Regions from separate parts of the Paenibacillus sp. MER 180 genome, predicted to be linked through region 4. Evidence: predicted binding sites of a transcription regulator. Region 4 holds the regulator's gene; each other region holds the start of a gene.

Region 1 (8,408 bases), on a different contig from region 4:
TCGGGGAGACGGCAGAGGCTGTAGTGAAGGCGACAATACGCCAATTCGAAGCGCCGCAAATCAGGATTAAACGCTATATGAATGTGCGCAATGAGGAAGAGCTCCGCATGTTGATGGAGGAGGCTGCCGAATCCGGAGGATTTGTCGCGTATACGCTCGTTCAGCCTGAATTGCGGGAAGCCATTAAAGAGCATGCAATCCGTCTAAATGTTCGAGCTGTGGATGTTATGGGGCCCATGATTCAAGCTTTCGTCGATACGTTCGCGGATCAGCCGAAGCGAATGCCAGGATTGCTGCATCGTTTGGATGCCGATTATTTTCAGCGCGTTGAAGCCGTGGAGTTCGCTGTCAAGTGTGATGATGGCAAGGATCTGCATGCGATCCTGAAGGCGGATATTGTGCTGTTAGGGGTCTCTCGCACCTCCAAAACACCATTAAGCGTCTTCTTGGCTCATAAGGGGAAGAAGGTTGTCAATTATCCGGTAGTGCCTGAAATTCAGCCGCCGGAGCACTTGTACAGCATCTCCCCAAGTAAAATAATCGGTTTGACGATGAACGCTGAGCATCTATTGAAGATCCGTTCTGAGCGGCTGAAGACGATGGGGCTTCCTGTCTTAGCTAGATATGCTTCGCTCGATCGCATCGTCGAGGAATTGGAATATGCCCGTTCATTGTTCGACCGATTAGGTTGCCCTGTCATCGATGTGACGGATAAAGCAATTGAGGAAACTGCAGGCATTGTCATGGATTTGATTACGTGAGTGAAATCAACTTGTCGTAGATAAAAGGGAGAGAAGTGGAGATGGATCGTCAGCTAGCTCTGGAAATCGCACGTGTTACAGAGGCAGGCGCTCTGGCGTCAGCCTCCTGGATCGGCCGGGGTGACAAGCATGGCGCGGATTATGCCGCTACCTCTGCTATTCGGGAAATGTTCGATTCCGTTCCGATTAACGGGACGGTTGTAATCGGTGAAGGTGAAATGGATGAAGCACCAATGCTCTATATTGGAGAGAAGGTTGGGAGTCGCTTCGGGCCGGATGTTGATGTCGCAGTGGATCCGCTAGAAGGAACAGAAGTTGTCGCGAATGGATTGAATAACGGAATGTCAGTCATCGCTATTGCGGAGAGAGGCAATCTTCTGCACGCTCCAGATATGTATATGCAGAAGCTAGCGGTAGGCCCGCTGCTCGCAGGCCACGTCAATTTAGATGATCCGATTGAGGTAACACTGAAGAAGTCCGCAGCAAGGCTGGGCAAGTCTGTAGAAGATCTCACGGTCATGATTCTCCAGCGAGATCGCCATCGTGAACTTATTGAGGCTCTACGCTGCAGTGGAGTTCGGATTAAGCTGCTTGATCATGGGGATGTATCCGGTGCGATTGTACCGGCAATTATCGAGAGTGGCGTTGATCTGTACGTCGGCTCTGGCGGAGCACCGGAAGGCGTGCTGGCTGCAGCAGCTCTCCGCTGTCTTGGAGGAGAAATGCAGGGTCGGCTCATGGTGCAGAGTCGGGAACAGCTAGAGCGTTGCAAGCGGATGGGGATTCAACACCCTGATGCATTGCTTCGGATGGAACAGCTTGTAGGTACGGGCGATATCATATTTGCAGCGACGGGCATCACGAATAGCGACTTGCTGAATGGGGTTCGTAACTTACCTGGTCAGCGTGTGGAGACGCACTCGGTCATCATGCGTGCGAACACAGGAACCATACGGTACTTGCGGTGTGTGCACAATATGTCGATCAAGCTTAAGTATGCGGCAGGGATGAATGGATAGAAGACGACTTCATTTCAAATGAAATGACCGTCCTTCACCTGAATGAAGTTGCAGCAAGGGAACATACTCCTCTACTATCGCAAATTCAAATGTACTTCTCTTTTTGTAGACGAGACCCATCATGAATATACGTGCAAGAGCTGGATTGCAGCGGCTGGCAGCGTACGTTCAATGATGGGTTTTTTGTTGTGTTTATTTGACGATCAGAGTGCCTTGAATATGATGTGTTTGCAGTAAATTTTCAGAAAAACAGATAAAAAGTCATAGCATCTATAAAAATTATGTCTGATTTTGTCGATAATGATAAAGTTAAATAGAGGGGAGAGAAAGCATGAAGTTTAGATTTAGAGACCTGCGTACTTCAATTAAAATTTTTATACTGGTTGGTGTAGGCATTTTGCTGCTGGCATTAAGTACGCTGACTTCGTATCGCGCCATGAATGAGATCAATCATAAGAACGACACCATTTTCAAGCATAATCTGATGTCGATCATGTGGGTGAAGCAGATTATGGTGAATAACCGTTCCATTGACTCCGCCATATTCGAATTAATGGCAAGCAGTGATGATCGGCGGAATAGTGAGCTCAAAGCATCTATTGCTCGTTTCCGTGGTGAAAGTGATACACTCATGAAGAAATATAAGGAAGTCTTGCAAACGGATGAGGAAAAAACATTCGTAGCTGAGTATGAGAAGGCGCTAAAGCCATATCGCGATAGTAATATTCGTGCTATAGAGTTGGCAATCGCGAATAAGAACGAAGAGGCATATGACTATTACGTACACAATGTACGCGAGTCTCGCAGCAAGGTACAAGAAGTGTTGACCGAGCTTGTAAAGTGGAATGAAAATTTGGCGGAGCAGCAAGCGAAGAAATCAACGGAGCTAACGAAAGCTTCCACCACGACGAATGTAATCATAGGAATGATTTCACTGCTTGTATGCGTGCTAGTTGGATATGTGATCGCCAATCTGATTGTGAAGCCGCTTCGACAAATGCAAACCTTGATGAAACAAGCAGAACAAGGAGATCTCACGGTTCGCGGCTCCTATGATTCGAAGGATGAGATCGGGGTGCTGATGAAGGACTTCAACAAGATGATAGACGGTTTGTCCTCGATTATGAGCACGGTGCATGAGCGTTCGGTGCAACTGCTTCACAATTCACGCTTAGTCTCTGACAATGCGAATGAAACGGCGCAAGCGACAGAGCATATTGCTGCTTCAATGGAACAGGTCGCATCGGGTGCGCAGCTGCAGCAGACAGCATCGGAGGAAAATGCGATTGCGCTTGAAGAATTTGCGCGCGGTATTCAATCGATTGTCGAAAATACATCGAGCGTTGCAGAATTGGCCAATCATTCGGCCATACAAGCTGAGCAGGGCAATGCAACGATCGTCGATGCGATGGAGCAGATGAAGTCAATTAACCAATCCGTACAAACAACGGAATCTGCTGTTGAACAGCTGCATGATCATTCTCAGCAGATCGAGAACATTATTGATGTTATTACGAATATTGCAGGGCAGACGAATCTTCTTGCGCTCAATGCGTCGATTGAAGCAGCAAGAGCCGGGGAGAGCGGCAGAGGGTTCTCAGTCGTTGCCGGAGAGGTACGCAAGCTGGCTGAACAGTCTAGTGAATCTGCCAAGCAAATAGCCGAGCTTATTGTGGAAATGCAAAACAGCACGCAGGAAACGGTAAATGCAATGGCTTATGTACGTCAGGATGTTGCGTCAGGTATGAAGGTTGTTGCGCAGGCAGGGCAGATGTTCGAGCATATCATGGCGCTGGTGCAGCAAGTGACAGGGCAAGTACAGGAGACATCAGCTGCGACAGAACAGATGTCAGCAGGTACTGAGGAGATTACTGCTTCAGTTGACGAAATGGCGAAGATTGCAGCAGATACGTCTTCCACCGTACAATCGGTGGCGGCTGCATCTGAGGAGCAGCTTGCCTCTGTAGAGACCATTTCTGCTTCGATCGGGCAATTGAAGCAAATGGCGGAAGAGCTGCAGGAGATGGTGAATCGTTTCAAGCTATAATCGCATGTAGAATAGGGATTTCATTGTATTACCGGTTGCTAGAAAATAGCGGCCGGTTATTTATTTTGTAAACGAAGCAGAAACATTATGTACAGAAAAGGATGTGCCGCAGCACATCCTTTATGTATACGATTATTTATAATAGGAGTCGATGAGTGGAATAAAGTATCCACCGCCGCCTTTGACTTGGAAGCTGATAACAACATTTTTTACACCGCCAATATTGGCTTCAATTTCTTTGAGTCCATCTTCAGGAAGAATCGAATCTACTTTCTTTAGCAGTGCGTTCTTGTCGAGATCGGAAATCTCGATATTCGTTAACTCTTGATCGATTGCAGCAAGCTTGATGACGATCTTCTGATATTTTTTGTTAGGAGTGACGATGATGGATGGCGCTTGTGAACTATCAGAATGATCATAGATGACTTCCTTATAATTTTTGCCGCTGTAGGTCGTTTGTGCAGGGTCTTTGGAGTAGTAAGAGTTCGAAAAAATTTCTGCATTTAGAGGAGTGCCGTTTACTTTTTCGCCCACAATGATTTCATTTGTTTTCGAGTCGATGGCAACTGCAACATTCAATGCGCTGCCAATGCCTTTAACCGGTACATATACGTTGCCGTTATACCTAATCGGTTGCAGTGCCAATCCCTTGTCATCATTGAACTGAACTGCCTTTCCATTCACCTTCACCTTAGCAGTGCTGTCCAAGTAAGCCTCAATCTTCTTCAGGTTGGTGCCTGCATACACGCCAGTGCCTAGACCGACTAGTAATGCAGCGCTAGTTAGAGAAGCGACTAGTGCTTTTCTCAATTCATCCCACTCCTTTTTATTCACACAAATGAAAGGAAATCATAGCTAGATAGTAGAGGAACAGAGGTCTACAATCAATAGTTCTAATTGCTTATTATTCGAGCAAACTGTCACTTTCCCAGCGTCAAGAGGGAGTGATCATTGGAAGGAAAGTGTGTACATATAAATAAAACGCTTGGACTGCGAAGAGCCCAAGCGTTTGAGGGGGGAGATATACTAGCTTTATTGTGCTTTTACGAATTCAGCAGATTTAATACCTGCTTGGCGACCGAAGATAATGATATCTGCAACGGAGTTGCCGCCGATACGGTTCTCACCGTGCAGGCCGCCGATGACTTCACCTGCTGCGTAGAGACCTGTTATAGCCTTGCCATCCTTGGTTACAACTTCGGTGTTTGTGTTGACTTTTACGCCGCCCATTGTGTAGTGGATACCAGGAGCAATTTTGATTGCATAGAATGGTCCAGCGGACAATTCGTTGTCCATGCCTGTTGTTCTGCCGAATTCAGCATCTTTTTTGTCTTTCACCGCGCCGTTCCATGTATCAAGTGTAGCTTTGAGCTGGTCGCCCGGAACGCCCATTACTTTGGCCAAATCTTCAACCGTTTCGCCTTGGATGACAAATCCCATTTTGTCGTATTGTTGAATAGCTTTTGCACGGGATTTCACGCCAGAATCAAATACAAGGTAAGCTGCTTTGTCAGACAGTTTATTAATTGCTGCCGTTACGTTATCGCGAGTATCCAGCTCGTTCGTGAATCGTTTGCCGTCTTTATCAACCAAGATTGCACCTTCACCGCGAACTGCTTCCCCGATAAGATAGGACTTCTCTTGCTGTACAGTAGGGTGAACCTGAATTTGATCCATATCTACAGTTACGCCGCCGAGCTTCTCAATCATCGTAATGCCGTCACCAGTGCTGCCGATTTGGTTCGTTGTTACGAGACCTTTCAAATCAGGGCGAACAGAGGAGATCATGTCCATGTTAGCACCATAACCGCCTGTTGTGACAACAACTGCGTTTGCGGCAATGTTCTTCTCATCCTTCTCTTCGAAGAGGACTTTAACGCCATTCACTTTTCCGTCTTTTTCTGTAATATCAGTAACTTTCGCATTTACGAAAACCGGAATTCCTTTGGACTGTACATTCTTGACCAAGCCGCTGACGAGATATTGTCCAACAGCAGATCCGTCTTCAGGACGGTGTGTACGTTTTTCCTTCATACCGCCAGTAATCGTAAGGTTGTTCAAGCGAATGCCAATGGAATCCAACCAGTCGATTGCGCTTGCGGAATTGTCTACGAAGTAACGAAGCATTTCTTTGTCGTTCGTACCGTGACCGCCTTTTAATGTTTGTTCGAAGAAGAGGTCGTTATTGTCTTCAATGCCTTGCTCTTTTTGGAACTTGGTCTGAGATGCATTCATACCCGAAGAGGATTTCATCGTATTTCCGCCAGCTGCCGGCATTTTCTCGAAAATAACCGGATTCATGCCTTTGGCTTTGGCCTCAAGAGCAGCCGTCATTCCTGCTCCGCCAGCACCGATGATGATGATATCATATTTGTCTTTCAGTTGATCGATAGGGGTATAGCTCGCTTTAGAAGCGCCGGACACAGCTTCTGTTTCTGGTTTCTCCGTTTTTGCTGCGTTGTCTTGATCCTGCGTCTTGTTCCCATTACCACCGCATCCTGCGATGATAAGCATGATCGACAGAAGAAGAATCATTGTTGCTGTAGCTTTCTTTCTCATGTGAAACCCTCCACTTTCTATCTCTTTATAAATGAACATAGTTGCAATACCCAGAATAGCAATCAGACGAAGCAAACCAGATGTTGGGTGAGCTATGTACTCAATATCTCCGTTGTTTTACGGTTATCTCTGGTGCTGTTCCGTACTGAAAGGGTGTTTGTTTAATGTTCATTTTAATTTTAATCAATTATTAATACAAAGATTGTGATGTATTTCACATTACGGGGTGATTTTTATCATATTTGTCCTGCGTAAATATTGGTAAATAGAAACGAAGTTAAATGATGCCTAGCATATAGGAGTTAGAACGGGTAGATATAGGTGGTTCTTGCTAAGAAGTTTTGCTATAATGTGGGTTATATTATGAATTCCCCCCTATAACATTGTAAGGTGATCACTTATTATGGCACTCTCATTTGCAAGATTAATCAAATGCAAACCCCCGATACCCTGACATTTCGATGATGTAATTGAGATTTCCGAAATTATAGGGGGAATGCAACTTGGCACAAAAAATCTCAACTCCATCATTGCTTTTGTTTATTATTCTGGTGGGATTTCCACAAATCAGTGAAACGATATACACGCCTTCCTTGCCGGACATTGCTAGTCAATTGCAGGCAAGCAACAACATGATTCAGCTTACGCTCAGCATTTATTTTCTTGGTTTTGCATTTGGCGTGTTGTGCTGGGGAAGGTTATCGGATGCAATTGGCAGACGTCCTGCTATGCTGTGGGGCATTTTCGTATATGGAGTAGGCAGCCTAGGTTGTTATCTGTCAGGTTCCGTGGAATGGCTATTGGTAAGTCGGTTCATTCAGGCATTCGGTGCAAGTACAGGCTCGGTTGTGACGCAAACGATTTTGCGTGAAAGTATTGACGGTTCGAAGCGTCATGCTGTATTTGCTCAAATCTCAGCAGCACTTGCCTTTACACCGGCTTTAGGGCCGCTGATTGGAGGATGGGTCGACCAGTCGCTAGGCTTTAGGGCTGTATTTCTAACCCTTGTCGTGATGAGTGTGGCAATATTCGCGTACACGTTCGCTTCTTTACCTGAGACGAGAGTTGCCACGACGACCTCGAATGTGAGTACAATATCTGTCGTTAAGCGCCTCATTGCAGACGGCAGAGTATGGGCATTTGGCTTTCTAATCGGAGCAACAAATGGCATTCTGTTCAGTTACTATGCAGAAGCGCCTTTCGTTTTTATTGAATACTTTGAGATGACGCCCGGCATCTATGGCTTCTTTGGTATTTTTGTAGCGCTGTCTTCGATAATAGGAGCCATGCTGTCGAAGAGACTATTGTCCACCTATAAGCCAGAGCAGATCATTCTGATCGGCTGTCTTGTTACCGCGCTCGGTGCTGGAGCGCTAGTCGGTTTTACGCTTAGTGGATTAAGCTCATCGCTGTTGTCCATGAGTGTATTTGTCGGCTGCATCTTCATTCTGCTGCTCGGGATTGGCATGGCCATTCCGAACTGCTTAAGCTTGGCGCTGGTACGTTACAGTGATGTATTGGGTACGGCAGGTGCTATTTTTGGATTAGGGTATTATCTCATCGTGAGTCTGATTACGAGCGGAATGAGCTATTTGCATAATGACTCATTAGTGACGATGCCTATGTACTTCTTCGTGCTGGCGGCTATTATGGTTATCGTGAGCAGACGAATTTCGAGTGAGTAAGCAAGGTAAACGCATAGCAACTAGAAGTGCTACTGCATAGAGACAGAAGCCGATTTTCTGAAATAGAAAATCGGCTTTTTTTGTTTTTTTCTTCATATGACCAAATGAATAACATTTCGATCGTAATCAAACAGTGGAGTTGAAGGAATTCCAAGTTCTAAGTGGAATAGGTAAACAGGTATTTTAGTTCATCTATATTACTTCATATAGGAGTGGAACCATATTTGAATGATACATTCAAAACTACCTTAATCATCTTATTATCAGTGCTAATTGTATTTGGAATCCCAACGTTCATATTCTTAGAAGTCTACCAATTTCCTAAGAAGATCGATGT
Region 2 (8,408 bases), on a different contig from region 4:
AAGAAACTATGAAACTCACTTCCAAAGAATTCGATATTTTAAAGTTATTCGTAACCAACCCGAATCGTGTGTTCACAAAAGCACAAATATATGGATTTGTATGGAACGATGAATACTATGGCGATGAAAATGTCATTAACGTTCACATTCGCCGGCTGCGGGAGAAGATTGAGGACGATCCGTCGAATCCTATCCATATTAAGACCTTGTGGGGGATTGGCTACAAGTGGGAAGGTTGAGCAATGATGATAACGGGCCTTTTATCTATATGTATGGTAATCCTGTTGATCGTAGTCTACACGCAGCATGTGAATCATTCAAGACGAAATAAGCAATTAACAGAAATTCAAAAGAAGTTGGAACATATTCATCGGACACAATCTGCCGAGAAGCTTCTGCTGTTTACGGATGATAAGCAGATTATTGGGGTCATTGAGCAAATAAATGAATTACTGGTCGATCATGAGAAGGCACTGGCGAATTACGCGAAGACGGAGATCGCGATGAGGAAGATGATATCGAACATCTCTCATGATCTGAAGACCCCGCTTACTGTTGTACTTGGTTACTTGGAGACGCTGAATCTGAGCAGTGAGCGCATTAGTGACGAAGAACGGAATCGCCTGCTCACACGGGTGCATGGCAAGACGGTAGAAGTGATCGAGCTTATACATACCTTTTTTGATTTAGCGAAGCTGGAATCTGGGGACAAGCATGTCGAGCTGACTCGAGTCGATATGAGCGAGCTATGCCGCAAGAATATTCTCCAATTTTATGAGCGGCTTACAAAGAAGGGGGTCGAGGTTGATATTCAGATTCCGGAAGCCTCTCTCTATGCGAGGGGAAATGAAGACGCACTGGATCGCATGCTGAACAATCTCATTTCCAATGCCATAGAGTATGGGGCTGATGGCCGTGTGCTGGGCATAGCCCTGCGCAGTGATGATACGCATCTATTCGTAGATGTATGGGATCGTGGCAAGGGGATTCCTGAACAGCACCAAGACCGTGTATTTGAGCGCATGTATACATTGGAGGATTCCCGCAACAAAAATTACGAAGGCAGCGGATTGGGGTTAACGATCACGAAGCGGCTCGCTGAATCAATGGGCGGTTCGATAGAACTTCATAGTAAGCCGTATAAGAAAACGACTTTTACAATTAAGCTCCTGCGAATATCTTGAGGTATTCTACGAGAAACCGATTGGTGCTGGCTGAGAATGAATAGACGGTTCAGGTCTATTATCGTCGAAGGAAGGGTTACAAGGTTCGAAGAGATTTGCTGTGCTGTAACCAGTATGGCACTCTGCGGACCTTATTTGTATGTCAAGACGGAAAGAACGTAAGGAATTCGTAAGGATTAGGTAAGAAATAAGAAATAGCTCATCGATACAATGAGGATATCAGAAGAGATGAGAGGGGTAAATGAAATGACCTTCCTTATACGGACGCATCGTTTGACGAAGAATTATCAGGGCAAAGATGTCGTATCGAATGTGAGCATGAATATTAAGAAGGGCGAGATATACGGATTCCTTGGCCCCAATGGCGCGGGGAAGACGACGATTATGAAAATGATGACAAATCTCGTGCAGCCAACGAGCGGTGAGATTGAGATGTTCGGCGAGAAGATGACGCCCTCATCCTATTCCTTGCTATCTCGCATGGGAACGATTATTGAGCAGCCGATCTTCTATGATCGCCTTACTGCGCAAGAGAATCTGGAGCTTCATTGCGATTACATGGGCTACCATAATAAGCAGGCGATTGGGGAAGCATTGGAACTGGTAGGGCTGAACGGCATTGAACGCAAGCAGGTGAAGGACTTCTCCCTCGGGATGAAGCAGCGTCTAGGCATCGCGCGGGCCATATCGATCAAGCCAGAGCTGTTGCTCCTGGATGAGCCGATCAATGGTCTTGACCCAATTGGGATTAAGGAGATACGTGACCTATTCAAGAAGCTGTCACGCGAGTTCGGCATTACGCTCTTGATCTCCAGCCACATCTTAGGGGAAATGGAGTTGGTTGCGGACACGATCGGTGTCATTAACCATGGGGTGCTGTTGGAGGAAGTGCCAATGGAGCGGGTCCGGGCGCAGCAGTCTGAATTCATTGAGGTCATCACTGATAATGCGAGCAAGGCAGCCTATGTGCTTGAAGAAGTCATGCATATTTCGAATTTCCGCATTACAGACAATCGGATCATCCGTATCTATCAATCGGGGGTGTCTCAGCAAGATATTACGAAGGCATTTGTTATGAACGATGTCATGGTTGAGTCTGTCCATAAGAAGCATCATTCCTTGGAGGATTACTTTATGAAGCTGTTGAATGGAGGGGCTGCTCGTGAATAAGCTCATTCGACTGGAACTGAAGAAATTCCGGTTTGCTACCTATATACGTACGGCCATGTATGTCACGATCGGGATTTTCCTCTTTATTCTGCTTGGAATCTATGGAGATACAAGCGATATCGCGTTCCATGATATATCCGAGGTATTCAGTATCATCGATACGTTTGTGAAGGTAGCCTTCATTATTACGGCCTCGGTATTGCTAAGCCGAATGGTTATTGATGAGTTCAAGAGCAAGTCTATAACGGTCATGTTCATGTACCCGATTCCACGGAAAAAGCTCATGACAGCTAAGCTGATCATTGTGGTCTTGTACACCTTCATTGCCATTATTCTATCAAATATTGTACTAATCAGTGGATTCCTCTTATACAATTCTTATGCGCACACTGTACCTGGCACGGCGACAATAAGTATGGTCGCGCATCAAGTGACAACTAGTGTTATCAACTCTTTAGCAGCCAGCTGCTTAAGTCTGATTCCATTATGGTTCGGCATGCGCAAATATTCAGCGGCGGCGACCATTACGAGCTCCATTCTAATTGCAGGCTTTCTAGGCTCGTCGACTGGCGGATTTACTCTGTGGTCCATTATTGCAGTGCCATTTGCTTTTGCTGCGCTCGGTGTAGTGATTGGTTACTTGACGATTCGCAAGATTGATACGATCGACCTGTATAAATAAAAATAGATGCAGTGAAATACATTGTTGTGACAGCAATGTGACATGCCCAAATTCGTGACAAATTTCAGAATAACTTTTGGTAAAAAGGTGCAGCACACTGCGGGCTGCTTGTAAAGAGGAAAGAAGGCACAATGTCTTTTTTCTTCTTTTTTTCACTTTTTTTCGACATATTTGTGAAATTCGACACAATGTTCTTATTTTGATCAAGTAATTGCTTTAAAATTGTGATTAATATCACATTGCAGCGTTTCTGTATCTGACAGAATACAACTGGAACATGTAATCAACGTCATTGATCCCGTGTTCGACGCAGGCATTACAGCCTATTCAGCATAGGAATTGAGAGTATAAATAGAAAGGTGGAAGGACAACGATATGTGGGATACGATCTTATTATCGCGCATTCAGTTTGCATCGACGACGATTTTTCACTTCTTCTTCGTACCGGTATCGATTGGTCTAGCATTGCTCATCGCAATGATGGAGACGATGTATGTCGTCAAGGGAAATGAAGAGTACAAGAAGATGACGAAGTTCTGGGGGAAGCTGTTCCTCATTAACTTCGGTGTCGGTGTTGTCACAGGTATTATTCAGGAATTCCAGTTCGGGATGAACTGGTCGAACTATTCTCGCTTCGTCGGAGACGTGTTCGGTGCGCCGCTTGCGATTGAAGCATTGCTGGCATTCTTTATGGAATCAACGTTTATCGGATTATGGATATTTGGATGGGATCGCTTATCGAAGAAGGTGCACTGCTTGTGCATTTGGCTTGTAGCCATCGGTACAACGTTGTCCGCCTTGTGGATCTTGGCGGCGAACTCCTTCATGCAGCGTCCGGTCGGATTCGAGATTAACAATGGCCGTGCGGAAATGAACGATTTCTTCGCGCTGCTGACAAATGGTCAGCTGCTTGTTGAATTCCCGCATACGATTTTCGGTGCATTTGCAACAGGAGCGTTCCTCATCACTGGGGTGAGTGCTTATAAACTGCTGAAGAAGCAGGACGTTTCTTTCTTCCAAAAATCGTTCAAGATTGGTGTTATCGTAGCTACGGTCTCTTCTATTCTGGTTGCGGTTTTCGGTCACCAGCAGGCACAATATTTGATGCATACCCAACCAATGAAGATGGCGGCAAGTGAAGGCTTATGGGAAACAAGTGGCGACCCTGCGCCGTGGACGGTATTTGCAGCAATCAATACAGACAAGCAAGAGAACAGCATGGAATTCAAAGTTCCATACTTGCTTAGCTTCCTATCTTATAGTAAGTTCTCCGGCGAAGTCCGCGGGATGAAGGAATTGCAAGCGGAATATGAACAACTGTATGGCCCAGGCGATTACATTCCACCGGTGAAGACAACATTCTGGAGCTTCCGCATCATGGTTCTTGCCGGAACATTGATGATTCTGCTTGGCATGTATGGCTGGTTCTTGGCAGCACGCAAGAAGCTGGGCAATCCGAATAAGTGGTTTATGCGTTTCATGCTCTATGCAATCTCATTGCCGTTCATTGCGAATACAGCAGGTTGGATTATGACGGAAATTGGTCGTCAGCCATGGACGGTATTCGGTCTCATGCGGACAGAAGACAGTATTTCGCCGAGCGTGTCGGGCGGTCAAGTGCTATTCTCGCTTATCGCATTCTCGACAATTTACACCGTACTTGCTATCGTGCTTGTGTATTTGTTCGTTCGTGTCATCAAAAAGGGTCCGAATGAAGTGTTGAAGGCAGAACATTCGAATGACCCGTTTGATCAGGAGGGACAACATGTTATCTCTTAATGAATTGTGGTTTCTACTAGTTGGAGTGTTATTTGTCGGATTCTTCTTCTTGGAAGGCTTCGACTTCGGTGTCGGCATGTCGACAAAGTTCTTGGCCCGTACAGATGGAGAGAAACGCGTATTAATCAACTCGATCGGTCCGTTCTGGGATGCCAATGAAGTATGGCTGCTTACGGCCGGCGGGGCGATGTTCGCTGCGTTCCCGAACTGGTATGCTACGCTGTTTAGCGGATATTACACGCCGTTTGTCGTTTTGCTGCTTGCATTGATTGGACGCGGTGTCGCATTCGAATTCCGCGGCAAGAAAGAGACAGAACGCTGGAAGAAGTCCTGGGATTGGGCGATTTTCTTAGGAAGTCTGCTTCCTCCATTCTTGTTCGGGGTAGTATTCGCAGGGCTGATTCAAGGCTTGCCAATTGACGGCCAGATGGAAATGAAGGCTGGACTGTTCGATATGGTGAATGTGTATACATTGCTTGGCGGGGTAACCGTTACGGTACTGTGCCTCGTGCATGGCTTGATGTTCACAACGCTGCGCACAATTGGCTCCTTGCAGGAGCGCGCACGTAAGCAAGCGAAGATGCTGCTAGTGCCTTTGGCGGTATTGTTTGTTGCTTTCGGTGCTATGACGTACTTCAAGACGGATGTATTTGAGGTTCGCGGTGGGATCTTAACAGCTGTTGCTGTAGTTGGGGTTATTGTTTATGTGCTCGCTGGTTACTTCATGGCGAAGAAGCGCGATGGCTGGGCATTCGGCATGACGGGCGGAGTTATCATTCTATCGATCGCGTCTGTCTTTATCGGATTATTCCCGCGTGTTATGATTAGCTCGATTGATAAGGCATTCGACTTAACGATTCATAACGCAGCTTCTGGGCAATACTCATTGAAAGTTATGACGATTGTAGCTCTAACCTTGCTGCCATTCGTTCTAGGATATCAAATTTGGAGTTATTTCGTCTTCCATAAACGGCTTCACGAGAAGGAGCATTTAGAATACTAATGGATAAAAATTTGCTCAAGTATGATGGAGCAAGGCCGACGATGTTCATCATTGCCGTCCTTACTCTTGTGCAAACACTATCCATCATAGGTCTGGCAATCAAGCTGGCGGAGGTTATCTCCGCCCTGTTTGCCGGCGCGCCGTTGCAGGAACAAGCCGCAAATATGGGTCTGTTCCTGCTTGCGTTTACCGTCCGTCAAGTGACGACCTTGCTTATGCAGAAGGTAGCCTACAACTTCGCCGAGAAGACAGGGGTAAACTTGCGGCGTCAGTTGATGGATAAGTTGTTCCAGTATGGACCTCGCTTTGCCAAGTCAGAAGGTACGGGCAATCTCGTAACTCTTGTGCTTGAAGGGGTTTCCCAATTCCGCACGTATGTGGAACTGATTCTTCCTCGGATGATGGGTACGGGCATTACGCCAATTCTCATCCTACTCTATGTGCTCACGCTAGATACGGCGTCCGGTATTATTTTGATTGTGACGCTGCCGATTTTGATTGTATTTCTGATACTGGTTGGGCTTGCTGCGCGCAAGCAGATGGATCGACAATGGGAGTCGTACCGCATTTTATCGAACCACTTTGTCGATGCGCTGCGAGGCTTGGAGACGCTTCGCTTTCTGGGGCAGAGCCGCAAGCACAGTGATACGATTGGGCAAGTGAGTGACAAATACCGCTCTGCGACAATGCGTACGCTTCGTGTTGCTTTTCTCTCCTCCTTCGCCCTTGACTTCTTTACGATGTTATCCGTGGCCTCTGTAGCAGTCGGCCTGGGTCTCCGTCTTATTAATGGAGAAATGACATTGGTGACGGGGCTTACGGTGCTGATTTTAGCCCCTGAGTATTTCCTGCCTGTTCGCATGGTTGGCGCGGATTATCATGCAACATTGAACGGGAAAGAAGCTGGAAAAGCAATTGATGCGATCATTAAACATGAAACTGAAGTAGGGGAAAATGCCTTACAGCTTCCGTCCTCTCTTACTTGGACGAAGGACAGCACAATCGCCTTGTCCGGTATAGGTGTGAAGCATGAAGCGGATGGACCGTCTTCACTGAAGGATGTGACGTGTGAGGTGACGGGGCTTCTGAAAGTCGGCATAGTCGGCGAGAGCGGGGCAGGCAAGTCTACGCTCATTGATGTGCTTGGCGGTTTCCTTCGTCCGACATCAGGACAGTTCACCTTGAACGGCGTGGATGTGTCATCGCTTGATGAGGAAGCTTGGCGTCAGCTGACGACTTATATTCCTCAGCATCCGTATCTTTTCAACGTGTCGCTCGCGGACAATATCCGATTCTATGCGCCTGAAGCTTCTGATGAAGAAGTGGATCGCGCCCTTGCAGCCGCTGGTTTGTCTACATTGACTGCTGAGCTGCCAAATGGTCGGGATGAGCTTATTGGCAATGGAGGCCGCTCTCTTAGCGGCGGACAGGAGCAGCGTGTGGCGCTTGCTCGTGCATTCCTGAGCGACAGACCGATTATGATGCTGGATGAGCCTACGGCCCATCTGGATATTGAGACAGAATATGAGCTGAAGCAGACGATGCTATCGCTGTTCGAAGGCAAGCTGGTCTTCCTTGCGACGCATCGCCTGCATTGGATGGAAGATATGGATTGGATTATCGTCATGGATCATGGAAAGGTAGCAGAGGCAGGTACGCACCAGGAGCTGCTTGAACGCCAAGGCGTGTATTACAGCATGTTGATTTCGCAGCAGGAGGGGATATCATGACACGTGAACAGAATCAATGGCTGCGCCCTTATTTGCGGCGCTACTGCGGTCGCTTCGCGCTCATTATTTTCCTCGGCATGCTGACAGTACTGTGCGCGAGTGCGCTCATGTTCACCTCTGGATTCTTGATATCCAAATCAGCTGCACGTCCGGAGAACATCCTCATGGTGTATGTACCGATTGTGCTTGTGCGCACATTTGGTATTGGCAGAGCCGTCGTGCATTATGTAGAGCGGCTTGTAGGTCATGATGCCGTGCTTCGCATCTTATCGAAGATGCGTGTTCGCCTGTACCGGATTTTGGAGCCGCAAGCTTTATTCATTCGCTCCCGATTCCGCACAGGGGATGTGCTTGGCGTGCTGGCAGATGATATTGAACATTTGCAAAATGTCTATGTACGTACTATTTTTCCGAGCATTGTCGCGATTGTAATGTATGCGGCAGGGATCGCAGCCCTCGGCTGGTTCGATCTCCCGTTCGCACTGCTGATGGCACTATATATTGCCGTACTCGTCTTCATTCTGCCATGGATATCGCTATGGTTCACACGTCGGAAGCACCGCCTAATGAAGCAGGAGCGCAGCGGGCTATATCGGAAGCTGACGGATGCGGTACTTGGTATGAGCGATTGGGTCATTAGCGGCCGAGCTCCCCAATTCGTCGATTCGTATGAAGCGGATGAGGCGCGAGTGGCCCGTATAGACCGAGATTTACGGATGTGGGCGCGGTGGCGGACACTCATTGCCCAGTCTGTCGTCGGCTTGACGGTCATTACGATGGTGTACTGGGCTGGCGGTCAAGCGGCTGATGGAAATATGCCTGCCGTCATGATTGCGGCGTTCGGCCTTGTTGTATTCCCT
Region 3 (8,408 bases), on a different contig from region 4:
GCTCCGAATCGTCAGTAGCCGTAATTCTGTCTTTGCCGATAACATAGCGTAGCCGTATCAAGAAATGAACTTGGCCTAATCACCAAGTAAGGTCGATTTGTTGGTAGCTATTAGAACCGGAATTTGGACTGAAAGAAACAGATGCTGGACCAAATGCTATAGTGACGCTATAACTTCCAAAAATATTACTCTTTGCTTCATTATATGCTCCTACGACACGGTTTATCGCTGTACTATTCTTCTTTTTCATTGTAAGTTTGGAAGTACCTTTGAATTTAAAACCAGGTACTGCAACTTTTGTGCTATTAAATTCCCAGGCTGCCCCATACATGTGATACTGAACTGGTTGTCCATTATTACATGTTGAACTATCCGGAGCTGTCCATTGCCATCCATTGGCAATTGTGTAATCATATGTTTGAGTTGCACACGCATATTTTCCAGACTGAACTTCCCAGCCGTCTGGAACAGCAATCGCGATATTATCCTTGTATATTCCATCAGGAGAAATGGAAGGATTTTTCTTCCATTCAAAACTATTGTAGACATCATCCATGTTAGTTCCGTTATAATTAATTACAAAATGAAGTAATGTCAGAGACAAATCACTAGTAGGAATGTTGTCCAGTGTTTTCATTTGATCGGAACTCACTAATGAATTTGTTTTTTGATCTCTGATGTACTCTTGTGTTGTTGAGTCGGCAAATTTAAGGTCTTCACCTGAATTTGTAACAATGAAGTTTTTGAGATCATAATCCATTCCTTCAAGGATTGTCTGTGGAACTTCCGCTTTAGTTAAGATTGTGTCCAATTCGGTTGCGGTATATGTTGTTTTCTCGGCGAATGTTGTACCCATGTTGATAGTGAATGTAAGAGCCAATACCGTGAGCAGAGAGATCATTTTTTTCACTTGTTATCCTCCTTAAATTACAGATGTAATTTTATTTTAAACTTCAAAAAAATAAATTTTTATATTATCGCCCCCTCAAAATTTTATTTGAATCAATTACACAACCTAATTCAAAACAATTATGAAGTTGATTCATTTGTATAAAATAACTGAAAGGAGAGAACAAACTTGATGAATAAGAAAAAGTCCTTACAGTTGATTTTAACTGGAGCATTAATAGTTGCCGTTTTATTTTTCCTGTTTAGAAATTACAGTTCACCAGCTCACACTACATCTTTTATTGAAATTATTGAAAAAGGAACTAAAACTAACAGTAATGAGCCTTGGGCTATTGTGAAAAACCCATTAGATGCTAAAGCAGAATCATTTAAATTAATTCTTGATACTTTTAATACTCAAAATCTTTTAGTTGTAGGTAAAACTTATCTTGTAACTTATGAACACTTCAAAAATGATAACACTTACAAATTAGTGATAATTGATGAAGTTGATACAAAATAAACCAAGTAATATATTACCAATATACCATTTTTATCTAAATCTCGCAATATTCGAAAGTTTCATAACTTCTTCGAGGGGAATTATAAAAAAAGTACAATCCCCGTTGTTGTGCAGACCAACGGAGATGCTATGAATGTATCTATCATAGTAACAAGCAATATAAGGGCGCACAGACGGCCGCAGCGCATATCTACGATAGCAATAACAAGCATGTAACGACTGTTACACTGGAGAAGACGGGCGGCAACTGAAAACAAGATACATTCGAGCTCTCGGTTACCTCCCATAAAAACTCAGTTACAGGCAAAACCTTTATGTACCGTAAATTCTCTTCGGACTATACAGCGCTAGACGGCAAGTCTCGGGTTGAGATTGAATCTGACCCTGCAAGGGCAACCGGCATATCGGTTTGTAAGACTGTATTCGTATGGATTTACGGAAGTATGTACGATGACGTACAGAATCTCCAGATAAGAAACTAAACAAGGAAAAGTCCCATTTGGGGCTTTTTCTATGAAATTTACGAGATTCCTAGGCAATGCTAGAGAAACGAAAAAACGCCCATTGCTTTGGCGGGCATGGCGCTCTTCGTTCAAATACCATACGGGCGTCACCCATTCTTTGGAGGGATTTTTTACGAGTCTAGCAAAGGCGCAAAAGTCAGGGGCATTAGCGATGAATCTCTTATTTTCCGTAACGAACTCATCCATGTTAAGATACCTATAGATTGGATAGATTCAGAATTAGCCCGGTAATTCCGAATGGACGGTCAAGATGACGCATAGTGTTGTTGATCCGTACTCTAGGAATCCGATGAGTATACAGGTTCGGTAGTTTTATGATCGATAAGGGGGATGCAGAAATGACGGAATGTACGGCTTCATTTCATATGGGAGAAGGATTAGACAATATCCTCGTGCTGGATCGCACGCAGCATCTGGAGGAGCCCGACATTCTGTATCCTTTTGCATTGGACGAGCTGCTGTGCAGACATACAGGCAAGGGAGGGCCCGCTGTATGTCACCTGTGGCGTCATCCGCGGGGCTTCGTGATGGGACTACGTGACAGCAGATTGCCGCATGCGGCAGAGGCGCAGCAATGGCTGGAGTCGCTTGGCTACTCGACGGCTGTCCGCAGCACGGGCGGGGCGGCCGTACCACTCGATTTGGGTGTTGTGAACATTTCCCTGATCTTGCCGAAGGAAGGGATGGGCGACAAATGCTTCCGCTCGGACTATGAGCGCATGTATCAGTTGATCAAGCTTGCACTGCAGAACACGGGCTACACGATCGACAAGGGTGAAATCGATGGCGCATACTGCCCTGGCGATTTTGATCTCAGCATTGGCGGCATCAAGTTTTGCGGCATTGCACAGCGGCGTCAAGCTCATGCCTTTGTCGTGCAGGCATTCGTCATCTGCGAGGGTTCGGGCAAGGAGAGCGCCGAGCTCGTCCGCTCCTTCTATGAGCGTGCTGCGTTGGGTGAGGTGCAACCGGATCATCCTGTTGTGACCGAAGATAAGACAGGCAGTCTGGAAGAACTGGCTTCGCTCGGCAGCACTGTTGGCGGCGGGGCGGCTCACGTATTTATTGAATCTGTCAAGCAAGTGATCCGAGAACGCCAGTCCGAGCGTTGTCTCGAACAAGCGTCCTCAGGATTGTGGCTCCCAGAGCCAGAGCAAGTGCACGAGGTTATCCATACATTGCGTGAACGTTATGGAATCAAAGCGTGAGAGTCTAAGCACTGCTTCTGCCCGTGTATCTGAGTACACATCTGCGGTGTCGAATGTAGTGATCCCAGCTTCCAGCGCAGCATGTACACAAGCCTGGGCTGCATGAACGTCCACTTGGGCGCCGTGAGTTATCCAATTCCCAAAAGCAATCTCGCTCACAGATAATCCGCTTGTACCAAGCTTTCGCGAGTTCACTCTAACCCTTCCTTTTTCAGGTAACGGTTCGAGCATAGCAAGCTTATATTAATTGGTGAAATACTCATTATTTTGCGTATTGATTCGAGAATCCTATTAATACTCCAGATGCTCCTTATCATCGATCCGCTTGCGGAAGACGTAGTAGCTCCAAATTTGATATCCGAGCACGAATGGCAGAATCGTCAGCGAGATATATGTCATCACCTTCAGCGAGTAAGCGCCGGAAGCCGCATTCATAATCGTCAGATTGAACTCAGGGCTGATCGAGCTGACCATCACTCGTGGGAATAAGCCGATGAACATGCTCACGGCCGACAGAATGATAACGGCTCCTGTCATGGCGAACGCCAGTCCATCCCGCTCACGCTTAATGAATGACATGGCCAAGAGCAATGCGCCCCCAGCTAACAGCGGCAGGATAAGCCAACCGCTGCCATGAACCGTATAAATATCAGTGCTGACATACGTCATCATGGCGAACAGCAGCAGGACGACGACAACTGCCGGGCTGACATCGCGAGCTGCCTTCCGTGCCCGATCCCGCAGGTTGCCGGTGGTTCGCAGCGTGATGAAGACGAGCCCGTGCAGAATGCATATCATGACTACGGCCACACCGCCAGCGAGGGAGTAGCCATTTAGCAGGTCAAGCACACTCCCAACCATTTCTTTGTTCCCGTCAATCGGCACACCGCGAATGATATTGGCGAATACGACACCGAATAGGAGAGGAGGCAGCAGACTACCAATGAAAATCGCGACATCCCACGCTTTCCTCCAAGCGCCATAATCCATCTTGCCCCTGAACTCGAACGCGACACCGCGCGCGATAAGCGCCAGCAGCAGCACGACGAATGGGATATAGAAGCCACTGAACATCGTCGCATACCATTCCGGAAAGGCGGCAAACATAGCCCCGCCAGCGGTAATTAACCATACCTCGTTCGCATCCCAATAAGGACCGATTGTGTTGATAATGATGCGGCGCTCATGATCTGTCTTCCCGAGGAACCTGGCGACCATGCCTACGCCGAAATCAAATCCTTCGAGGAAGAAGAAGCCAACGAACAGCACGGCGACGAGTATGAACCATAACTCATTTAGCGATAGCATGCCTTACCTCCTTATCAAATGGATCGTAATTCTTCATATCTTCTTCCTCCGGTTCTTCCATCAGCTCATCTTTACGTATCACCTTGACGAAGAGAACAGCGTCGATAATGGCGAGTACCGCATAAATGGTCGTGAACGCAATGAGCGAGAAGAGAAGTTCTTCCGCCGTAACTGTCGGCGATATGGCGTCCTCTGTACGCATAACTCCGAACACAACCCACGGCTGACGACCCATCTCGGCCATAAGCCATCCCGCCGAATTGGCGAGGAACGGAAAGGCGATCATGCCAACCATCAGCTTCAAGAACCATGGGCGCTGCTCCAGCTTCTTCTTGCGGGATAATATCAGGCCGTAAATGCCGACAAGGCACATGAGCCCTCCTGCGGCAACCATCATGCGGAAGCTCCAGAACGTCATTTTGACCGAAGGAATATAATTTCCTGGTCCATACTTCTGTTCATAGCGAGCTTGAATCTGATTCATCCCTTCCACACTGCCGCTAAGCTTGTTGTACGATAGCAGACTGAGCATATATGGGACTTGGATTTTGAACGAGTTTTCTTTCTTTTCCGTATCGATTGTGGCAAATAACGTGAACGGTGCCGGATCCTCACTCGTATCCCAGAGTGCCTCGGCCGCTGCCATCTTCATCGGCTGAGAAGTGAGCAGATGCTGCGCCTGTGCATGCCCAATGTAGGCAACGATGACGGACGAAATCAAGGCAACGGTAATCGAGACGCGGAACGAACGGCGGAACATGTCCGGATTGTGTCCACGCAGCAGTTTCCAAGCGCTGACGCCTGCCATGAAGAAGGCGCCGGTTGCGAATGCGGCGAACAGCGTATGCGGAAATTGCAGCCACAATTGCGGATTCGTAATGAGTGCGAAGAAGTCGCTCATTTCTGCCCGTCCATTGTTGAATTCATATCCGACAGGCGCATGCATGAACGAGTTGGCGGTCAAGATCCAGAACGCCGACAACACGGTACCGATCGAGACGATCCAGATGCAAGCGAGATGAACGCGCTTCGATAAGCGCTCCCAGCCGAACACCCATAAGCCGATGAAGGTGGATTCCATAAAGAAGGCGAGCAGACCTTCAATGGCAAGCGATGGCCCGAACACATCACCGACGAAGCGGGAATAATTCGACCAGTTCATCCCGAACTGAAACTCTTGCAAAATGCCGGTGACGACGCCAACTGCGAAGTTAATCAGAAATAACTTGCTCCAGAACAAGGCAGCTTGCTTATAAATCTCCTTGCCCTTGACGACATAGAGCGTCTCTAATACGGCGATTAAAAACGCCAGTCCAATCGTCATGGGGACGAAGATGTAGTGGAATAATGTTGTTGATGCGAATTGGATTCGCGCGAGAATGACCTGATCCATAGAGGCCTCCTTGTGATGAAAATGTGATCGTCGTGGAACAAGAAAAAGGTCTGTGAGATTCGAATAATGTGAATGTCTTCACGTTATGTGGTGCTGTGAGTGTGGCACTCGTTAAGATTCAGTCGTTAAGAAAAGCGTTAGGTTATGAGCTTGACGAGGCTGTATGTACATCGCAGCACACATCATTGCACACATCGTACATACTCTTGTCATATGGCACTGGCAGCCAGTCAAGTGAAGTTCTCACGTTCAGCATTATCTTAGAGCAGACTGGAGGGGATGTCGCCATCCATTTCAACAGGGCGGGGTCATCCATGTTCAAGAGACTGACACAGAGTTGACAACGTTTCGATGAAAAGGGTCAGTACGAGATCACGAAGAGCAATGATATACTTAATTATATGTGATAAAAATCACAGACCAAGAAAGCAAGAGGTGTATTTCCATGTGGCAACCGGATCGTTCCAGCAATCAACCACTATATCAGCAGATTGCCGCATATATTGAGCGCAGCATTTATAACGGTGAATTTTCTCCGGGAAGCGTCCTTCCATCGGAACGCAAATTTGCCGAGCAAATACATGTAAATCGAAGCACAATCGTTCAAGCTTATGAAGAGCTGCGTGCTGCAGGCATTATTGAAAGCATGGTCGGTAGTGGTACTCGAGTAAGCAAGTCGAAGTGGGGGGCAGACTCTCAACAAACGCCAGATTGGCATCAATATTTAGATAGCTGCAAGCTAGTCCAGCCTGATCCTGTATACGCCGAATTGATTCGTTCCGCACTGGATTCGGGCAGCAACTGTATAGACTTTGCCAGCGGAGAACTGTCACCCGATTTGTCGCCAAATGAAGAGATGCGGATGCTTTTGAGCGAGCATCTGCTGCATGAGGACATGAGCTATGACGATCCTCAGGGCTATGTGCCGCTGCGGGAGGTTCTGTCCACTTCTTTACATCAATATCGCGGCTTTCGAACGACAGCATCATCGATTCTCGTTACATCAGGGTCTCATCAATCGCTCTATTTAATAACTCGCCGATTGCTTCAGCCTGGGGATGCGATCGCGATAGAGGATCCTTCCTACTATTATTCTCTGCCGATGTTTCACTCGGCGGGCTTGCGCTTGTTTCGCCTGCCTGTAGACGAGAAGGGGGTATGTCCGGAAGGGATATTGTCCTTGTATCGGGAGCACAACATACGGATGATATTCGTGAATCCGAATTATCATAATCCAACGGGCCGTGTGCTTGACCCCTCTAGACGGGAACAATTGCTTGAGATTTGCGGCAGCTTAGGCATTCCCATTGTGGAGGATGATCCGTTCAGTCTGACTTCCTTCACAGGCAGTCCACCGCCAACGTTGAAATCGATTGATACAAACAATACCGTCATTTATATTGGCTCATTATCCAAAATTGTAGCGTCAGGCTTGCGGATCGGATGGATGGTTGCCCCGCAGTCTGTTATCACGCGGCTTGCTGCTGAACGACAGCAAATCGACTTCGGAATGAGTGTGCTGCCGCAGCGGATCGCCGCACGTTTGCTGTCGGAAACTTATTTTGACAGCCATTTGATACGGCTGCGGCAGGAACTCCTCAAGAAACGGAACTTGCTTATAGATGCGCTGCAGCGCGAACTTCCGGGGGAGGTGGCGTACTCCCTTCCACAAGGAGGGCTGCACTTATGGTGCAAAGTGAGAACCCCCGTTCATGATGCAAAATTGCTAGAGGAAAGCATAAAGGGAGGGGTTCTCTATAATCCTGGTACGGTCTACGGTTCAGAACCAGGGTATGTCCGGTTTACGTATGCAAGACCGCATGAGGATGAAATTGGGTTAGGAATAGCGCGGTTCGCTCAAGCGATTCATGCATCACAGCAGCGAGCAAAATGATTCATACCGGAGTAGAAATTCAAAAAAAGAAATGCAATTGGAAAGTTCCTCCTTTCTAGTTGCATTTTTTTGTAATATGATAGAGAGGAAAGGAAAAGAAAGCGTTTGCGAAATTGGGCGCAGATGAGCTTGGAGGGAGGAAGAAGGAGGGACTATGCTATCCGATAACTAGATGAGATGGAGGGAAATAATGAAGAGATCTATGTATTTGAAAGCGGTTTCGATGCTGCTCAGTTTGATGGTTGTTATGACCTCGACGCTTACAGTAGTGCAGCCTAAGGCGTACGCTCAACCAAACGGGCAGGAGAATGTAAAGGTGGAGCATCAAGATGAAGGCCCAGTCCTATCTAAACCAGATAAGGGTGATGGGACTCCGCCGAGCGTTACAGATGTCGTGTATGACAAGGATGGCAATATCCTTCCGAATCCGATTGGAGACTCCAATGAGGAAGCTGCTCGTCTCCTCGCGGATGCTACATTTAGCGGAACGAATCTAGCTCTGCATAAGCCAGCCTTTTCCTCCGGTAATGAAGTAGATTATTTGGGGCCTGAGCTGGCTGTAGACGGAAAAGGGAATACAAGATGGTCTTCGGCGAAGGAAGATGATCAATGGTTCTATGTAGATCTTGGAGAGAAAAAAGCTTTCGATCGTGTCGTAATCCGCTGGCAA
Region 4 (8,408 bases):
CTGGATCAGGTCAAGACGAATCTGGCAAGCCGCTTGGATAATTATGAGCCGCGCGAATCGCAGGAGCAGATGTTCAATGAAGTGATGGAGTGCTTCGAACAAGAGCATCACCTGCTAATCGAAGCGGGTACTGGTACCGGCAAGTCGCTTGGGTACTTGCTGCCATCCATATATCAGAGTGTTTCTCAAGAGAGCAAAGTGATTGTTAGCACACACACAATCAATCTGCAAGAACAGCTGAGACAGCGTGATTTGCCGCTCTTGGAGAAGATTGTGCCGGTTCCATTTAAGGCATCCGTATTAAAAGGCCGCAGTCACTATTTGTGTTTGAGAAAATTTGAACATAAAATAAGTAATAGAGAGTATGTACATGCACGCGATGATAGTTTGACAGCTGCCCAAATGCTGGTGTGGCTCAGTCAGACGGAGCATGGAGATGATGAAGAACTGCATTTCGTTCATAAGGGTGCAGACTTCTGGGATACCGTTGCCAGTGATAGTGATTCCTGTCTGAATCGCGCATGTCCTTGGTTCCGTCGGTGCTTCTACCACCGGGCAAAGAATGATGCGAATTTATCGGACATTATTATAACGAATCACTCCCTATTGTTTACGGACGTGATTGCGGAGCATCGTTTGCTCCCCGCATACGAGCAGCTTGTCGTAGACGAAGCACATCACTTCGAAGAAACGGCAGGCAAACATTTAGGCATTCACTTGCAATATTTTTCACTCATTCATCCGCTGACCCAATTGTTCAAAGACAGCAAAAATGGTGCGCTTGTATTGCTGCAGCAGCGTCTTCGCTTGTCAGGCAATGAAAAAGCGCTCGTATGGGCTGAAGGGATTGAGAAGCTGTTAACACAGCTTGTCGATGTTAAGGATCAATGGGATCGGCTGCATGAGCTGCTCTATCAAATGCTTCCTTCCATGAATGAAGCGGGGCAGGCGGAAGGCGGACAAGCTGTTCTCCGGCTGCCATCTGGCAATCGTCCTGATGGATGGAGCTCCGTATCGGAGCTCGAAGGCGATATTCACACGCGTTTAAGTGATATTGTTCGTTCGGGGGAGAAGCTCGTCAATGAATGGAAGGATTATGATGATGATGAAGTGCAGGGCGTTACGGCTGATGTGACAGGTTTATTCAAGGACATAGGGCAGCTTCGCGATGAATTCCGTGAATTTATGCAAGGCAAGGATGCGGATACCGTGTACTGGATGGAGGGCAATCTCCAATACAAGCATAAATCAATGCAAATGTATGCGGTCCCTGTCGATGTAAGCGAAGCGCTGAAGCGATACTTCTTCGAGCCGAAGAAGAGCGTAATCTTAACTTCGGCTACATTGTCCGTTGATAAATCATTCCAATTCGTAGCCGAACAACTTGGCTTGAAGGATGCGCAGCGGGATGGTCGTCTAAATACGGTCATACTCCCGTCGCCGTTCAACTACCGGGAACAAGCACTTGTTGTCATCCCGCGTGACTTCCCTAGTGTGAAGGGAGCATCAGATGCCAAGTTTAACTCGACGCTGATGCAGTCCTTGGCTGATGTAGCCAAGGTAACAGAAGGACGTATGCTTGTCTTATTCACGTCATACCGCATGCTGCGGGATGTGTATGAACCGCTGAAGGAGGCGCTTAGCCTGCATGGCATTCAAGTGCTGGGACAAGGGATTGACAGCGGCAACCGAAGCAAGCTGACACGCCGATTCCGAGATCAGCCGAATTCAGTCCTGCTAGGAACGAGCAGCTTCTGGGAAGGCGTTGATATTCCAGGAGATGCGTTGACATGTCTTGCGATTGTACGGCTGCCATTCCAGCCACCGAATCATCCACTCGTGGAAGCGAAGTGCGATCGGCTGAAGCGGATGAATCAGAATCCATTCCGCAAATATTCCGTCCCACAGGCTGTAATTCGCTTCAAGCAAGGATTCGGCCGCCTTGTGCGTACGACGCAGGATAAGGGAATTGTCATCATATATGACACTCGTGTAATAGAGACAAGCTACGGCAAACATTTTCTTTACTCGCTGCCTGGCCCAAAAATGGAGCATATGGCAACAGAACAACTTGTACCACGTATTGATACGTGGCTAGACCATAATCAAAGAGGCATTGGAGAGCGATGAGAGGGGCTTGTTCAGAATGAAAGCACTAAAGATATCAGAAGCTGTCGTTCGGCGATTACCCGTGTATTTACGTCATCTATTGGAATTGAAGCAGCGAGAAGTGCTCACAGTTTCATCTCAAGATTTGGGACAGAAGCTGAACTTGAATCCTGCGCAAATTCGGAAGGATCTAGCGTATTTCGGCGACTTCGGCCGCAAGGGCATTGGGTATGATGTATCGTATTTGATTCAACAAATCAGACATATTTTGAAACTGGATCAAGTTATCCATGTTGGATTGGTCGGTGCAGGTAAATTAGGTCACGCACTCTGTAACTACACCGTATACTTGAAAGATAATATGAAGATCGTTGCAGTGTTCGATGCACAGGAATCCAAAATCAATACCGAGATAAATAACCTGAAAGTTCAGCCGATGTCTGACCTAATTACGACGGTACGCGAGAAGCAAATCCGTATCGGGATTATCACGGTTCCTGCTACAGAAGCTCAGTATGTAGCTGATCAATTTGTAGAGGCGGGTGTAGAAGCGATCTTGAACTTTGCGCCTGTCATTTTGAGGGTTCCTTCGAATATCCGTGTGCATACTGCCGATTTTACAACGGATTTGTTCAGTTTGGCCTATTATTTATCTGATAATGGAAAGGAAGTACCCGCCGAATGACACACCGAATCATTATTAAAAACGGCATGTTCGCCGATTTGTCTCCAACTGCGAAGCAGTCCTCATTCCATGGGTTCATGGTTGTTGAGAATGATCGCATCGTTCATATTGGATCGGAGCTGCCAGAGCAATATACAACAGCTGATGCTGAAATCATCGACGGCAAAGGTCTATTCTTCATTCCAGGCCTTATTAATACACACGGGCATGCTGCAATGTCTCTGCTTCGTGGGTATGGGGATGACTTGGCGCTTCAGACATGGCTGCAGGAGAAAATGTGGCCAATGGAAGGCAAGTTCACGGCCAATGATGTCTATTGGGGAACAGCTCTGTCTGTGATCGAAATGCTGAAGGGCGGTACAACAACCTTCGTAGATATGTATGACTACATGGACGAAGTAGCGAAGGTATGTGAGCAATCCGGTATCCGTGCATCGCTTATGCGCGGTGCGATTGGCTTATGCCCAGAGGATGTACAGCGCGAGAAGCTGAACGAGGCGATTCAATTCGCGAAGGATTGGAATGGGAAGGCAGATGGCCGCATTCGTACGATTATGGCGCCGCATGCTCCGTATACTTGTCCTCCAGCCTTTATTGAGAGCTTCGTACAGGCTGCTCATGATCTGGATTTGCCATTGCACACGCATATGTCAGAGACAAAGGCAGAAGTTGAACAGAATGTGAAAGATTATGGACTGCGTCCGGTTGCGCATTTGGAGAAGCTCGGATTCTTCTCCCGTCCTTCCTTCGTTGCGCATGCTGTCCATTTGACGGACGAAGAGATTGAGACGCTTGCGAAGTATCAAGTTGCGGTGTCCCACAATCCAGGAAGCAACCTTAAGCTTGCGAGCGGTGTCGCTCGTGTTCCTGAGATGCTGCGTGCGGGTGTTGTTGTATCCTTGGGTACGGACGGTGCAGCAAGCAACAACAATCTGGATATGTTCGAAGAAATTCGCCTTACGGCCTTGATTCATAAAGGGGTGTCCGGCGATCCAACTGCGGTTCCTGCTGCAGAGGCGCTGCGCATGGGTACGATCTATGGCGCGCAGACCATTCGTCTTGACGATATTGGAGCGCTTGAAGTAGGCATGAAGGCTGACTTCGTTGCGGTAGATATTGATCAACCTCATTTCCTGCCACATACCGACTTGGTATCCCACATGGTATATTCAGCGTCTGCGAAAGATGTCAAGCATGTATGGGTTGACGGCAAGCAGGTTGTGAAGAATGGGGAATGTTTGACGATGGATGAAGAACGAATCCTTCGCGAGGCGCAGCAATGCTTTGATGGCTTGCTGGCAAGATAGGCAGGAGGAGAATTCATGCAGAGAAGACGCGTACGCCGGAGGTCGCATTGGAAGTGGTTGATTCCGGTACTCGTTCTCTTATTTCTAGTCGGATTGTTCTTCGCCACTTATCAGTATGTGCAATACATCAATAAGGACGAACGGGTCAAGGAAGCGGAAATAATAAAGCGGGCGAATGAAGCAGTGAAGCTCGTAAATGTGACAGAAGTGGAGAAGGGTGTATGGGATCAAGTCGTATACATGGTGCGGGGAACTGACGAACATGGTAAGGAGCAGACCGTGTGGGTACTCCCTGATAAGGTAACTCCTATGGCGGAATCAACCTCTAAAGAGACGATTCAAGCCCAGATAGAAGCCCAATATCCGGATGCGGATGTAATCCGCATTACGCCAGCTTTTAAGGATGATCAATATGTATGGCAGGCATTGGTCAAACGCAAGGATGAACAAGGGGTTGTTCATTACTTCTATCATTTCTATTCATTTGCGAATGGTTCCTCAATAGGGGATGTCTATACGCTGCCTAATAAATAACATATTCAATGTTAGCCAATAACGAGTAATAGGCGATTTTGCAGCGCTGCTGCTTTGCATATGACGTACATATTGTACGCTATGCGAAGCAGCAGCGCTTTTTGTATTGGAGTAAATCCATTTCGATGGCAATCATGGTACACATTACATCCATAGTTGAAGTGACATATGTGATATACTCTTGATATATCAGATAGAGATTACTAGGGGTATTGATATATATTTGCAACAGGAGGTTTCAGCATGGCGAAAAAGATTCGAATCATGCCTACTTTGCTCATTATGGTCACGACAGCTGTTGCACTATTTGGAGGTTGGACACTGTATGAACGTAATTTCGTGAAGCAGCCTGTGGAACGAGTATTGAAGCAGCATGCTGAAATTACGCAGTATGATGTTCAATGGTATCCTGATGCGCTGCAAGTGAAACTGAAGAGCAAGGATGGCACCAATATTAGCAGCCTGATTGAAAGAGTGTCGGACGAGCTGCAACAGAATTCGAGCGGGAAAAAAGTACAATTGGAATACTTGAATGATGAGAGCACGCCGCTTATCGATAAGTTATGGTCACGTGCAATGTTCGACATTGCAGATGCAATGGTACATCAGAAATACAGCGATATTCCTGTTAGGTTGAAGGAACTGCAGCAGCAAAATCCAGGTATTCAGATCCAAACGGAAATGGATTCACGATATGTGTATATTCAACTCAAGGATGAGAAAGGAAGCAAGACCGTATTGCTTCCTTTGCAAGCATCGCCTGTGGGGGTATGGCCTAATGAAAAAGCAACGGCAATCCGTTCGTAGTTGGGAATTGGCATTAGGGATCGTAATCCCAGCGATATTATTTGTCAGTTATCTTGGAGTTAATATATGGCCGGTCATCGCGGCAGTTGCCGCGATCAGTGCTCTTCTGCTGTTTGTAAATCGCAGAGGACAAGCTGGCTTGGCGCGTTCGTCAGGGCGTGCGAAGTCAGGCAATAATCAGATTAGTGAAATGAGCTTCGAGCGTATTGGCGGGCAGGATAGAGCCAAGAATGAATTGATTGAAGCTCTTGATTTTCTGGTACGGCCAGATGACATTCGTAAATTCGGGATTCGTCCAATGAAAGGGATATTGTTAACTGGCCCCCCAGGAACGGGGAAAACGTTAATGGCGAAAGCATCTGCTCATTATGCAGACGCGATATTTATTGGTGTGTCAGGCAGTGAGTTTGTTGAGATGTATGTTGGTGTCGGAGCGGGACGTGTACGAGAGCTGTTCAAGGAAGCAAGACAGCGTGCAGAGAAAGAGAAAAAACAAAATGCAGTTATCTTCATTGATGAAATTGATGTGATCGGCGGCAAGCGTGAAGGTGGGCAACAAAAAGAGTATGATCAAACGCTCAACCAGCTGTTGACGGAGATGGATGGACTGTACGCAGATGAGTCACCGCGTATTCTGGTAATGGCGGCCACGAACCGTAAAGAGATGCTGGACAGTGCATTGCTGCGCCCAGGCCGTTTTGATCGACATATCCAAGTAGATATGCCGGATAAGAAGGGACGCAAGCATATTTTGGAGCTGCATGCTACGAATAAGCCACTGGCGGAAGAAGTAAGTCTGGAGCAAATCGCAGAAGAAACGTTCGGCTTCTCAGGCGCTCAATTAGAGAGCGTCCTGAATGAGGCGGCTATTTATGCAATGCGTCAGGAGCAAGAGGCGATTACGATGGAGCATCTCTCGCTTGCGATTGATAAGACGTTAATGGGAGAGAAGAGTGATCGAGAGACGAATGAGGAAGAACGACGCCGGGTGGCGATTCATGAACTTGGACATGCGATAGCCGCAGAGCTTGTCCGGCCGGGAAGCGTATCTCAAGTTGCGTTAAGCCCTCGCGGCCAAGCATTAGGCTATGTTCGACATCAACCACAGGGAGATCGCTACCTGTATACAAAGCCATTTCTTGAGGAGCAAATCATCATTGCGCTGGGCGGATCGGTAGCAGAGGAGTTGTTCTACGGCAACCGTAGTACGGGCTCACAGGGGGACTTCGATCAAGCACTCAACATTGTAGAGACGATGGTGAATGCAGGATTGACGGATCTCGGCATTGTCCGTTTGAAACATCTCTCACCAGATGTCTTGACAAAAGAAACGCAGACGATTATGGTAGATTTGACCTATCGAACGCGTGAATTGTTGGAACAGCACCGAGATGCTTTTGAGCGATGTTTGCAGCGTCTATTGGAAGAGGAATTGGTGAACGGAGATACGTTCCGGTGTCTGTTATGTGACAAGAAACAATTACCAGCGTGATTTCACGCTGGTTTTTCTTTTTTGCTCTCATATTCATGATAAGATAAGGTGAGGTACCTATGCACTGATAACGAAACCATCATCTCGGGTACACTATGCAGAGCATAGCAACAGGAAAGGTGGAAGAAACCATGTTTTTCAAAAAGATCGGCGTCATCGGCGGCGGTACAATGGGCCAAGGCATTGCAGAAATGCTTGCTGTCAAAGGCTTGGACGTGCTGTTGGTGGAGCAATCGCCGGAGAAGCTGGACCACGCGTATGAAATGATTGAAACGAGCCTGGATAAGCAGCTTGAAAAATGGGCAATCACACAGGCCGAAAAAAAATTAATTCTTTCGCGCATACATAAAGTGACGCATCTGGCGGAACTAAGTGCATGCGATATGGTAATTGAAACAATATCTGAAGATCTGGAAGCGAAGAAATTGGTCTTCGCTGAACTGGATCGCGTATGTCCAAGCAGCATTATCTTGGCGAGCAACACATCAACACTGTCCTTGACAGAAATGGCAAGCTCAACGAAGTATCCTGAGCGTGTTATTGGCATGCACTTTATTCATCCGGTCTCCAAAGTCGATCTCGTGGAAATTATCCGCGGGTTGAAAACTTCTGACACTACTTTCAATGAAACAAAACGTTTCGTTGAAGAAGTTGTGCAAAAGAAAGGCATCATGGTATATGAGTCGCCAGGCTTTGTGACTTCACGCATGATCTGCCTTCTCATCAATGAGGCATTGCATGAATTGCAAGAAGGCGTCGCTTCTGCAGAAGATATCGACAGCGCGATGAGAATCGGATATAATTTCCAATACGGGCCGCTTGAAATGGCTGACCGTTTCGGCTTGGATTCCATACTTGCAGCGTTGGAGCGCATGTTCCGCGAGTTCGGCGATATTAAATATCGTCCGTCCGTATTGTTGAAAAAAATGGTGCGCGCAGGCCACCTCGGCGTGAAATCGGGCGTCGGATTTTTCAAGTATGATAAGGATGGGGATAGACTATGAAAATACTCGTAATCAATGCAGGCAGCTCCTCACTTAAATATCAGCTGTATGATATGCAGGACGAATCGGTACTGGCAGCAGGCCGTGTAGAACGTATCGGAATGGATTCCTCCATTCTCATTCACGAACCGCATCACACGGATGAAATTACAGAAGTAAGCGAAATTCTTGACCATACGATTGCGATTCGTAAAGTATTGGACAAGCTGACAGATGCTAAGGTTGGCGTAGTTAAGACGATCAATGAGATTGAAGCTGTTGGACACCGTGTCGTTCACGGCGGTGAATCGTTCAGCAATTCCGTATTGGTTGACTCCGAAGTCAAAGCGGAAATCCGTCGTCTGTTCGATTTGGCTCCGCTGCATAACCCTGCTCACATGATGGGAATTAAGGCAGTAGAAACGAACTTGCCGGACGTACCGCAAGCCGTTGTATTCGATACTGCTTTCCATCAAACGATGCCTAAGAAG

What was found. Region 4 encodes Rex, which represses fermentation and respiration genes when NADH is low (regulators of the CRP and FNR family bind a similar motif). Its sites were predicted from a motif close to TTGTGAAATATTTCACAA; they were not measured.
Region 1: the regulator Rex is predicted to act here: its motif matches at 6,589-6,606, upstream of M3661_RS12195 (flavocytochrome c).
Region 2: the regulator Rex is predicted to act here: its motif matches at 3,208-3,225, upstream of M3661_RS01350 (cytochrome ubiquinol oxidase subunit I).
Region 3: the regulator Rex is predicted to act here: its motif matches at 5,911-5,928, upstream of M3661_RS08365 (cytochrome ubiquinol oxidase subunit I).

The regions. Positions count from the first base shown of each region.
Region 1 covers NZ_JAMAVT010000006.1:167,455-175,862, forward strand. Annotated here, with positions in the region: gene M3661_RS12175 (pyruvate, water dikinase regulatory protein) at 1-761, shown strand, start outside; gene glpX (class II fructose-bisphosphatase) at 803-1,780, shown strand; gene M3661_RS12185 (methyl-accepting chemotaxis protein) at 2,112-3,827, shown strand; gene M3661_RS12190 (hypothetical protein) at 3,960-4,637, opposite strand; gene M3661_RS12195 (flavocytochrome c) at 4,860-6,386, opposite strand; gene M3661_RS12200 (multidrug effflux MFS transporter) at 6,890-8,071, shown strand; gene M3661_RS12205 (hypothetical protein) at 8,296-8,408, shown strand, end outside.
Region 2 covers NZ_JAMAVT010000001.1:327,814-336,221, reverse strand. Annotated here, with positions in the region: gene M3661_RS01370 (response regulator transcription factor) at 1-239, shown strand, start outside; gene M3661_RS01365 (sensor histidine kinase) at 249-1,184, shown strand; gene M3661_RS01360 (ABC transporter ATP-binding protein) at 1,431-2,354, shown strand; gene M3661_RS01355 (ABC transporter permease) at 2,347-3,036, shown strand; gene M3661_RS01350 (cytochrome ubiquinol oxidase subunit I) at 3,412-4,815, shown strand; gene cydB (cytochrome d ubiquinol oxidase subunit II) at 4,802-5,818, shown strand; gene cydD (thiol reductant ABC exporter subunit CydD) at 5,818-7,548, shown strand; gene cydC (thiol reductant ABC exporter subunit CydC) at 7,545-8,408, shown strand, end outside.
Region 3 covers NZ_JAMAVT010000004.1:229,991-238,398, reverse strand. Annotated here, with positions in the region: gene M3661_RS08390 (hypothetical protein) at 80-910, opposite strand; gene M3661_RS08385 (hypothetical protein) at 1,082-1,411, shown strand; gene M3661_RS08380 (lipoate--protein ligase family protein) at 2,274-3,143, shown strand; partial or broken gene M3661_RS08375 (aldo/keto reductase) at 3,150-3,338, opposite strand; gene cydB (cytochrome d ubiquinol oxidase subunit II) at 3,435-4,451, opposite strand; gene M3661_RS08365 (cytochrome ubiquinol oxidase subunit I) at 4,435-5,844, opposite strand; gene pdxR (MocR-like pyridoxine biosynthesis transcription factor PdxR) at 6,290-7,738, shown strand; gene M3661_RS08355 (discoidin domain-containing protein) at 7,929-8,408, shown strand, end outside.
Region 4 covers NZ_JAMAVT010000003.1:343,561-351,968, forward strand. Annotated here, with positions in the region: gene dinG (ATP-dependent DNA helicase DinG) at 1-2,130, shown strand, start outside; gene M3661_RS06640 (redox-sensing transcriptional repressor Rex) at 2,147-2,794, shown strand; gene M3661_RS06645 (amidohydrolase) at 2,791-4,101, shown strand; gene M3661_RS06650 (hypothetical protein) at 4,117-4,635, shown strand; gene M3661_RS06655 (quinolinate synthase) at 4,879-5,442, shown strand; gene M3661_RS06660 (AAA family ATPase) at 5,414-6,934, shown strand; gene M3661_RS06665 (3-hydroxyacyl-CoA dehydrogenase family protein) at 7,066-7,938, shown strand; gene M3661_RS06670 (acetate kinase) at 7,935-8,408, shown strand, end outside.